DNA from 3 places in the Bradyrhizobium sp. LCT2 genome. Region 2 is predicted to be linked to each of the others. Evidence: predicted binding sites of a transcription regulator. Region 2 holds the regulator's gene; each other region holds the start of a gene.
What was found. Region 2 encodes LexA, which represses DNA repair genes until DNA is damaged. Its sites were predicted from a motif close to TGTTCNNNNTGTGTTCNG; they were not measured.
Positions count from the first base shown of each region.

Region 1: a site for LexA is predicted at 1,096-1,113, ahead of ruvC (crossover junction endodeoxyribonuclease RuvC). Genes of this name have one in related genera too.
Region 3: a site for LexA is predicted at 1,017-1,034, ahead of EI171_RS32915 (ImuA family protein). Genes of this name have one in related genera too.

Region 1 covers NZ_CP034432.1:8,688,920-8,692,206, forward strand. Annotated here, with positions in the region: gene ruvA (Holliday junction branch migration protein RuvA) at 1-352, opposite strand, end outside; gene ruvC (crossover junction endodeoxyribonuclease RuvC) at 538-1,065, opposite strand; gene EI171_RS41065 (YebC/PmpR family DNA-binding transcriptional regulator) at 1,306-2,052, opposite strand; gene EI171_RS41070 (methyl-accepting chemotaxis protein) at 2,258-3,287, shown strand, end outside.
Region 2 covers NZ_CP034432.1:4,889,422-4,892,708, reverse strand. Annotated here, with positions in the region: gene glp (gephyrin-like molybdotransferase Glp) at 192-1,403, shown strand; gene lexA (transcriptional repressor LexA) at 1,579-2,274, shown strand; gene EI171_RS23610 (hypothetical protein) at 2,562-2,768, shown strand; gene EI171_RS23605 (hypothetical protein) at 2,962-3,287, shown strand, end outside.
Region 3 covers NZ_CP034432.1:6,911,093-6,914,379, reverse strand. Annotated here, with positions in the region: gene EI171_RS32920 (UdgX family uracil-DNA binding protein) at 1-933, opposite strand, end outside; gene EI171_RS32915 (ImuA family protein) at 1,100-1,885, shown strand; gene EI171_RS32910 (DNA polymerase Y family protein) at 1,785-3,287, shown strand, end outside.

The sequences.
Region 1 (3,287 bases), 3.8 Mb from region 2:
GGCCGACGCCCGGCGTGCGTGCCACCGCGGCCTTGTCGCGCAGCGCAATCGCATTGGCGAGGTCGGAGGGCGCCAGCGTGCCGAGCACCGCGAGCGCGACCTTGGCGCCGACACCCTGCACGGTCTGGAGCAGGCGAAACCATTCACGCTCCTGGTCGGTGCGGAAGCCGAACAGCTTGATCTGGTCCTCGCGGACATAGGTCTCGATCGACAGCACGGCGGCCTCGCCGGGCGACGGCAGATGCTGCAGCGTGCGCGTCGAGCAGTGCACCTGGTAGCCGACGCCGCCGACGTCGAGGATGACGAAATCCTCGCCGTAGGAATCGATCAGGCCCTTCAGCTTGCCGATCATGATTGCGCAGCGCTCTTCTTGTTACCTCCCCCCTTGTGGGGGAGGTCGGATCGCCGAAGGCGATCCGGGAGGGGGGTAAGCCACAGACGCCGGCGCCCGGGGCTACCCCCCTCCCCAACCCTCCCCCACAAGGGGGGAGGGAGAAGAGTGTGCGTGCGGCTCATGTTGCGCCTCATGACTCGAACTTAAACTCCCACCACCTTCAGCCTGAGCGCCGTGCTCTGGCGGTGATGGGCGTGGGTGATCGCGATGGCGAGCGCGTCGGCAGCGTCGGCTGACGGCGGTTCGGCCTTCGGCAGCAATATCTTCAGCATCATCGCGATCTGTTGCTTGTCGGCATGGCCGGCGCCGACCACAGTCTTCTTCACCTGGTTCGGCGCATATTCGGCGACGCTGATGCCGAACATTGCGGGCGCCAGCATGGCGACGCCCCGGGCCTGGCCGAGCTTCAGCGTCGCAACGCCGTCCTTGTTCACAAAAGTCTGCTCGACGGCGGCTTCCATCGGCTTGTGATCGGACAGGACAGAGGCGAGCCCTTCGTGGATCGCGAGCAGGCGGCTGGACAGCGGCAGGTCGTCCGGCGGTTCCACCGAGCCGCAGGCGACATAGATCAGGCGGTTGCCCTCAGCCTCGATCACGCCCCAGCCGGTACGGCGGAGGCCAGGGTCGATGCCGATGATGCGAACGGGGCCACGAATCGGGAGCGCAGTCATGGGCCAGTGATAGCGGCTGGCTGCGGCGGGGGAAACAGAAACAGAACGGAAGTAACAGGGGAAGTGTCGCTCTTCGCCTCTCCCCGCTTGCGGGGAGAGGCCGGAATGCGCGCGAAGCGCGGATTCCGGGTGAGGGGGACTCTCCACGAGTCCCTCTATCACCGCCGACGCGGAAACAGCCCCTCACCCCAACCCTCTCCCCGCAGAGCGGGGCGAGGGAGCGCACCGTTCGTGTGTCCCCTACCCGCCCATCTTGGCAACAAGCGCGTCCGACACCTCGAAATTGGCGTAGACGTTCTGGACGTCGTCGTGCTCGTTGAGCAGGTCCATCAGCTTGAGCAGCTTCTCGCCGGTCTCGTCATCGACGGCGACCGTGTTCTGCGGCTTCCAGATCAGCGCGGCCTTGCGCGGCTCGCCGAACTTGGCTTCCAGCGCCTTGGCAACGTCGCGATAGCCTTCGGTCGAGGCGTAGATCTCGTGGCCGCTTTCGCCGGAGACGACGTCGTCTGCGCCGGCCTCGATCGCGGCATCGAGCACCGCGTCGTCGGAAGCGACGCTGCGGTCGTATTCGATGATGCCGGTGCGGTCGAACATGAAGGAGACCGAACCGGTTTCGCCGAGATTGCCGCCCGACTTGGTGAAGAAGGAGCGGATGTCGGAGGCGGCGCGGTTGCGGTTGTCGGTCAGCGCCTCGACGATGACGGCGACGCCGCCGGGGCCATAGCCCTCGTAGCGGATCTCGTCATAGTTCTCGCCGTCGCTGCCGAGCGCCTTCTTGATGGCGCGCTCGATATTGTCCTTCGGCATGTTCTCCGCGCGCGCGGCGATCACGGCGGCGCGCAGGCGCGGGTTCATGGCGGGGTCGGGCGTGCCGAGCTTGGCGGCGACGGTGATTTCCCGCGCCAGCTTGCCGAACAGCTTCGACTTCTGGGCATCCTGCCGCCCCTTGCGGTGCATGATGTTCTTGAATTGGGAATGTCCGGCCATGCGTGGTCTCGTAAAGGAATCGTGCGCCTAAGGTGAGCGTGGGAAGCGCGGCCTTATAGGCCGCCAACCCACCGGAATGAAAGAGGCTCTACGACTTTAAGGTAACACCGTAGTGGCCTTTGCCCAGATGTCAGGCATCGTTAACCCTGACTTCATTCCGGCCTGCGAAAATAGCGTACGACCGTCCCCCGACAAGAGAGACCTGATGGCGTTCGGACTATTTCGGAAGCGTCTGCCGGACATGGCTGCGCCCGCGGCCGCCCCGCAGGCTGCGCCGCCGCCGGCCCATTCCGAGCCCGGCCCGGCCGCTGAGAGCGATTCTGCCAGGGAAATCCTGGAACTGCTGGAACTCGAGCTGGGCGCGATGATTCGCCAGCTCGAGCGCGCCGCCAATTCGGTGGCCGGCGGCGCCGAAGCGACCGCCACGACGCTTGCGGCCATCCGCGACCGGACCGACGCCCTGACCGGCCGCACCAACGCCGCACAGTCGACCGCATCCACCTTCGCCCATGCCGCCGACAAGTTCACCCAGTCCGCGCTGGGCATCGGCGCGCAGGTTCGCGCGGCCGGCAAGCTCGCCGACGAGGCCAGTGCCGCGGCGCAGGAAGCCCGCGCCAATGTCGACCGACTGCGCGAGTCCTCCGCCGCCATTGGCAACGTCGTCAATCTGATCGCGCAGATCGCGCGGCAGACGACGCTGCTCGCGCTCAACTCGACCATCGAGGCCGCGCGCGCGGGCGCTGCGGGCAAGGGCTTTGCGGTCGTCGCGACCGAAGTGAAAGCACTCGCGGTGCAGACCCAGGGCGCGACGGAAGAGATCACCAAAAAGATCGACGCGCTGCAGCGCGACGCCGCCGGCTCCGCCGATGCCGTGCACCGAATCTCGCAGGCGATCGAGGCGATCCGCCCGGTATTCGAGACCGTCAACGGCGCGGTCGCCGAGCAGAATGCCACCACGAGCGAAGTCTCCGGCAATGCCGCCAGCGCCTCGGAGTTCATCGTCTCGGTCGGCCAGAGCGCGGCCGAGATCGATGCCGCGACCAAGGCGGCCGAGACCCATGGCGAGAACGTCGCCAGCGCCGGCAAGGCGGTCACCACCTTCGCACAGAAGCTGAAATCGCGCTGCGCGGTGCTGCTGCGCCAGAGCGAGCACGACGACCGCCGCAAGACCGAGCGCCTGCCCTGCCATCTCAAATTCGAGAGCGCGCGCGGCGTGATGCCGGTCTACGAGATCG
Region 2 (3,287 bases):
CCTTGCCATGGCCACGCTCGTTCCCGTCTTTCTCGTCAGACAGATCATGCCGCGGCAAAGCTGACGGTCCCTCATGACTGGACGGATCAAGCAGGATAAATCCTGATCCGGTCCCATTTTGCTTCATCGCCCGCGCTCGGCTAGAACTCTTGCCGCCCATTCGTCCAGACTTTCCGAGCAGGAGTTTCGCCGTGGCCTTGATGCCGGTTTCTGACGCGCTCGCCGCGGTGCTGGCCGGCGCGGAGCCGCTGCCTGAAGAGATGATTCCCCTCGACGAGGCCTACCACCGCGTGCTCGCGCGCGACGTCGCGGCGCGGCGTACCCAGCCGCCCGAGGCGATGTCGGCCATGGACGGCTACGCCGTGCGCGCAGCCGATGCGGCCAGGGTCGACGCGCAGCTCACCATGATCGGCGAGGTCGCGGCGGGCCGGCCGTTCGCGGGAGCGGTCGGCGCCGGCGAAGCGGTGCGAATCTTCACCGGCGGCGTCGTTCCCGCCGGCGCGGACGCGGTCGTGATCCAGGAGGATACGGTCGCCGAGGGCAAGCGCATCACGATCAAGGAAGCCGCTATCGCCGGTCGGCACATCCGGCCCGCCGGCGTCGACTTCCGCGAGGGCGACGTGCTCCTTCGCAAGGGAACCCGGCTCACCGAGCGCGACCTCGCGCTCGCCGCCGGGATGAACCATCCAGACCTGCCCATCCGCCGCCGTCCGAAGGTCGCGATCCTCGCCACCGGCGACGAGCTGGTGATGCCGGGCACCACGCCGGGCCCCGGCCAGATCGTCTATTCCAACGGCTATGCCCTGCACGCCCTCGCCCGCCAGGAGGGCGCAGATACCATCGACCTCGGCGTTGCCGCCGATACGCTGGAGGCCACCACAGCCGGCATCCGCCGTGCCCGAGAGAGCGGCGCCGACATCCTGATCACGATCGGCGGCGCCTCGGTCGGCGACCACGATCTGGTCCAGCAGGCGCTGAAGGCCGAAGGCATTGCGATGGCGTTCTGGAAGATCGCGATGCGGCCGGGCAAGCCGATGATGCACGGCCGGCTAGGGGCGATGGGGGTGATCGGCCTGCCCGGCAATCCCGTGTCGTCCTATGTGTGCGGCTTCCTGTTCATGGTGCCGTTGATTCGCGCCCTGTCGGGCCGCGCCGTGATTCACCATCGTCGCGAGCGCGCCGTGCTCGGCCGCGATGTCGGCGCCAATGACCGGCGCGAGGACTATCTTCGTGCGCGCCTGGAGCGGCGCGACGACGGCATGCTTGTCGCCCTTCCCGTCAATCATCAGGATTCCTCGCTGCTTGCGAATCTCGCTGCGGCGCAGGCACTTCTCGTGCGCGCGCCGTTCGCGCCGAAGGCCGAGGCAGGCGCGCCTTGCGAGGTGCTGCGACTGCCCGCCTGAACGCACTGGTCCTGCGCGTTCCGCGAACTTTGTCGCGTTCACGGTAAATTAAGCAGTTGCGGAACACATATCGAACATATAGTGTCCGTTCATGATTTGTTTCGAGCATCTGGCGGCTCGCCGCTGAATTCACCGTCTCGGAATCGAACGACATCAACCGGGGGATTTGGTCGAGATGTTAACGCGCAAACAATACGAGCTTCTGCGATTCATCAGCGAGCGTTTGAAGGAAAGCGGTGTGCCGCCCTCCTTCGACGAGATGAAGGACGCGCTCGACCTGCGCTCGAAGTCGGGCATCCATCGCCTGATCACCGCACTGGAGGAGCGCGGCTTCATCCGGCGCCTGCCCAACCGGGCCCGCGCGATCGAGGTGATCAAGCTGCCCGAGCTGCAGGCCGCCGCTGGCAACCGCCGTGGCTTCACGCCGAGCGTCATCGAGGGCAATCTCGGCAAGGTGCGAGCGAGCTCCAGCGCGGACGAGGGCGAACGCCCCGTCGCGGTGCCGGTGATGGGCCGCATCGCGGCCGGCACGCCGATCGAAGCGTTGCAGACCCGCAGCCACACCATCAGCGTACCGCCCGACATGCTCGGCTCGGGCGAGCACTACGCGCTCGAAGTGCGCGGCGACTCGATGGTCGAAGCCGGCATCCTCGACGGCGACATGGCGCTGATCCAGCGCAATGAGAGCGCCGACACCGGCGACATCGTGGTGGCGCTGATCGACGACGAGGAAGCGACGCTGAAGCGCTTCCGCCGCCGCGGCGCTTCGATCGCGCTCGAGCCCGCCAATGCGGCCTATGAGGTCCGCATCCTGCCGCCCAACCGGGTGAAGATTCAGGGCAAGCTGATCGGCCTGTACCGGAAGTACTGAGCGTGATCCGGACTGGAGGGCCGCGTTAGCGCAAAGTGCGCAGCGGTTTTCCCTCGCGGCAAGCGCAGGACGCGCTTGCGCGGAGATCATGCTCAAGCAATCACCTAAGCGCGGCCCGCCGGTTGGCGACCCGCGTCGTTGACGATTGGAGCGGACGATTGTCCGCTCCGGCTGGATAGTCTTTCTGGTTTTGCTCAGATTATCCGGCCCCTCTCTAGCGCTACATCCTCGCGACGCCGCAGAAAGCCCTCATCGCTTCGTGGCCCTGGAGATCGAGGAGGCAATCAATGCGCAAGATCGTTTTGAGCACCGTCACGGTGGCGCTGATCGCAGCATCCGCGTCGGCATCGCAAGCCTTCGCCGCGCAGTCGCACCATGCCCGCAAGGCAACGCAGACGACGAGCGAGCAATTGCGCAATGCCCGCAACGCCGTCGCGCAGCCGTCGCAACCCGCCTGGCAATATTCGGGCTGGTCGGCACCTGCTGGTCGCTGACGGAGACGCACGCCAAATGCACGGAAGCGGTTTTTGTTCCTGAGGCATTTGAAAAAGATATTGTGATGGCAGCCTGCGGACCCAAGCCGCAGATTTGCCTACAACCAAGAAGACGCTAACATGCTTCCACTCTGATAGAGGCCAGTGCCTCCGAAGGAGGCGCGGGTCGCTATCCCTGAATGAGGAGCACCCGATGTGTGACTACAGCCTGCATGCCGTCGCGACGCGTCCCGCACAAGTCGGCGAGACGATCGTCACGACCACCTTCCGCGGCACCTCGACGCGCGGCTTCGCCTCCGAGGCCGACATGTCCGTCGCGGTCTGCCTGCTGCCGGGAACGGAGCTCGCCTTCGCCGACAACGTCCGCTACGACAATCGCTGGATCTGGACGCGCACCATCAACTCCCGCGTCGGCAAGTTCGGCAAGATCGATCCGCACATTCCCGATCGCCATCATGACGCGATCGAATTCCCCGACGGCAAATACGTACTCGTGACGCAACTCGTCGAAGGCCAGCG
Region 3 (3,287 bases), 2.0 Mb from region 2:
CTGCTCGCCGACCAGCATGATGGTGGCGTCTTTCGGGCCTTCGCCGAACACGATTTGCGTCGCGTCCTTGTAGAGCGGGCAGGCACGGCAATGCGCGGCCTCCTCGCGGAGCTCTTCGAGATCGTTGGCGGCGGCTTTGTGTCCCATGATGGCTTCCGGACGTGGGGAGATCCGTCCGCCGGTCCAGCGTTCGGCATCGGCGAGCAGGGGTCCAAGTATCGATCCAAGTACCGATGCGTCCTGGAGGTTCCTCCGGCGCTTCACCGGCGCGTCGGTCGTCATCAGCCGGCCGGGCTGGAAATGGCGCCGCCAGGTTTCCTCCAGGCGGCCTGGTGCCGGCCACTCCGTCCGGCTGATTCCGGGCGTGAAGGAGATCGCGTGACCATTCCAATGGGCACAAACGTCAGGCGTGAGGATCGACCAGGGCATGTCGGCAAAACGACGCGCAAAGAACGGCGCGGCGAATGCGACGATGTGATGCTCCGGCTCGAACCAGGCGGCGTAATGCGCCTTCTGCTCGCGCCCGATCTCGCGGAAGCGGACGAGATCGCGCATCCGCTGTGCATCGCGCTGCACGCTGCCAGCCATCGCGGTTGCCTGCGCCACGTCGGGATCGCTCATCGTTACGAGCAGGTCGTGATCGGCCTTCAACCGCCAGAGCAGGCGATAGAGCAGCGCAAATCGCTCGCCCTCGCGATGCAGGATCGCGATGCGGGCAAGCTCGATGAAATTGGCCGGCACGGTGAACGTGCTCTCGGTCTCGATCGGCGGAAGGCTCGGCGCTTCGGACAGGCCGGGCGGCATCTGGTCTTTCGTCTGGCCTTGCACGTGCCACACCACGTCCGCCGGGGCGACGTGGTGCAGCGCGAATGCGCGTGCGGCTTTACGCCAGCCGTCGAAATCGGTCTCGCTGTCCAGGGTGACGAGGTACATGGCACTCGAATCCTCTTGATTCCGCTCATGAATCCATGGGCGCGCCAATTCGATTGACTCCAGGGGCGCCGTTAGCTTTATATTAGAACATATCATGAACAAATGAGCCAGCCGCTGGTTCTCTTTTTGAGAGCCACCGGCAATCACCTCTGAAGGAGCGGCGTATATGAGCGGCGCACGCACAAGCGCGCTTGCGACCTTGCGCAGCCAGATCGAGCGCATCGAGACGGCGGAGGTCGTGCATCAGCATGATCGCGTCGCGCTTGGCCACGGCGAGGTCGACAGCGCGCTGAAGGGCGGGCTCGCGCGCGCGGCGATCCACGAGGTGTTTTGCGAGGGGCGCCAGGGCGCCGCCGCGACCGGGTTTGTCATGGGCGTTGCGGGACGCGTGACCGCGCGCCGGCCGCTGTTGTGGGTGCGGCAGGATTTTTCGGAACTGGAAGCCGGCGCGCTGTCGATGAGCGGGCTCGCCGAGCTCGGCCTCGACCCGCGCCGCGTGGTGATGGTGCGCGCGGCCGATGTGGAGGGTGCGCTGCGCACTTCGGCCGATGCACTGGCCTGCGATGCGCTCGGCGCGGTCGTGCTCGAGCTCTGGGGCGAGACGCGGCAATTCGATCTCGTGGCGAGCCGCAAGCTGACGCTGGCCGCGCAAGGCTCCGGCGTCACCGGCCTGCTGTTGCGGATGGCCGCGCAGCCGCTGCCCTCGACTGCCGAGACCAGATGGATGCTGCGCGCGGCGCATTCGCCGCCGGGCACGATGTGGAATGCCTGGGGCGCGCCGCGCTTCGATGCCGAGCTGTTGCGCAATCGTCATGGCCCGTGCGGCCGGTGGATCATGGAATGGAAATGTGATGAGTGCCAGTTCAGTGAACCGTCGACGTATTCTCAGCTTGTGGCTGCCGCGCCTGCCCATCGACCGGATCCAGCGATTCTTCAACGGCGGGCTGGGTAAGACCAAAGCGTTTTCGAGCGAAGTGGGTACCGGTTCGCGTGAAGAAAACGCGTCAAAACAAAAAGACGAGCCCAGCATCGTCGTCATCAAAGAGACCAATGCGCTGGTGATCCATGCGCTTGACGATGCGGCGTCGCGGCTGGGCCTGCATATCGGCCAGCCCCTGGCCAATGCGCGGGCGATGTGCCCGGACTTGCGGGTGTTCGATGCCGATGTCGTCGCCGATGCGAAGACGCTGAGCGACATCGCCGACTGGTGCGACCGTTTCACGCCGCTGGTGGCGCTCGATCCGCCGCACGGGCTGTTCCTTGATATCACCGGCTGCGCGCATCTGTTCGGCGGCGAAGCCGCGCTGTTGCAGACGCTCATTCGCGCGCTCGGCCGACAAGGCTTTGCCGTCAGCGCGGCGATTGCCGGCACCTCGGTCTGCGCGCGGACGCTGACGCGCCAGGTCACAGGCACCATCGTCGTCGATGGCGGGGAGGCGGAGGCGATCAGCCGGCTGCCGGTGTCCGCGCTCGGCGCGGGCGAGGCCATCACCACCGGCCTGCGCCGTGCCGGCCTGAAGACCATCGGCGATGTCGCATCGCGCGGCGCCCACGAGATCACGGCGCGGTTCGGCGCGCGGTTCTCCACGCTGCTCGCGCATGCGCTGGGGCAGGGCGATGCGCCGATCAATCCGCGAAAGCCGCTGCCTGACTACATCGTAGAGAAGCGCTTTGCCGAGCCGATCGCGACCGACACGATGATCGCGATGACGCTGTCGCGGCTCGCCGACACGTTGATCGCGTCCATGGAGAAGCAGGGCAAGGGCGCGCGGCGGCTGGAAGCCGCCTTCTTCCGCACCGACGGCGTGGTGCGCGCGATCATGGTCGAGACCGGACGGCCGGTGACGCGAAGCGCCGTCATCGACCGCCTGTTCCGCGAGCGGCTCGATGCGCTCGCCGATCCCCTCGATCCCGGCTTCGGCTTCGACATGGTGCGGCTGTCGGCGAGCCGCACCGAGATCGTGGTGCAGGAGCAGCGCGATCTCGACGCCCATGTCCACGACAATGACGAGCTCGCCGCGCTGATCGACCGCATCGCGGCGCGGATCGGCGGAAAGCGCGTCGTCGTGCACTTGCCGCAGGACACGCATGTCCCTGAATGTGCGGTGCTGGCCGCGCCGGCGCAGCATCACCTTGCCGCCGCCATGCAGGCCGAATGGCCGGCGCGCGCCGAGGGCGAGCCGCCGCTGCGCCCCCTGCGGCTGTTCGACAAGCCGGAGCCGGTCACAGTGCCGTTCGCGACCGTGCCGGATGGTCCGCCGCATCAATTCACCTGGCGGCGCGCGAAACACGCGGTGGTGCGGGTGGAAGGGCCCGAGCGCATCGCGATGGAATGGTGGCGTCAGGACGGCAAG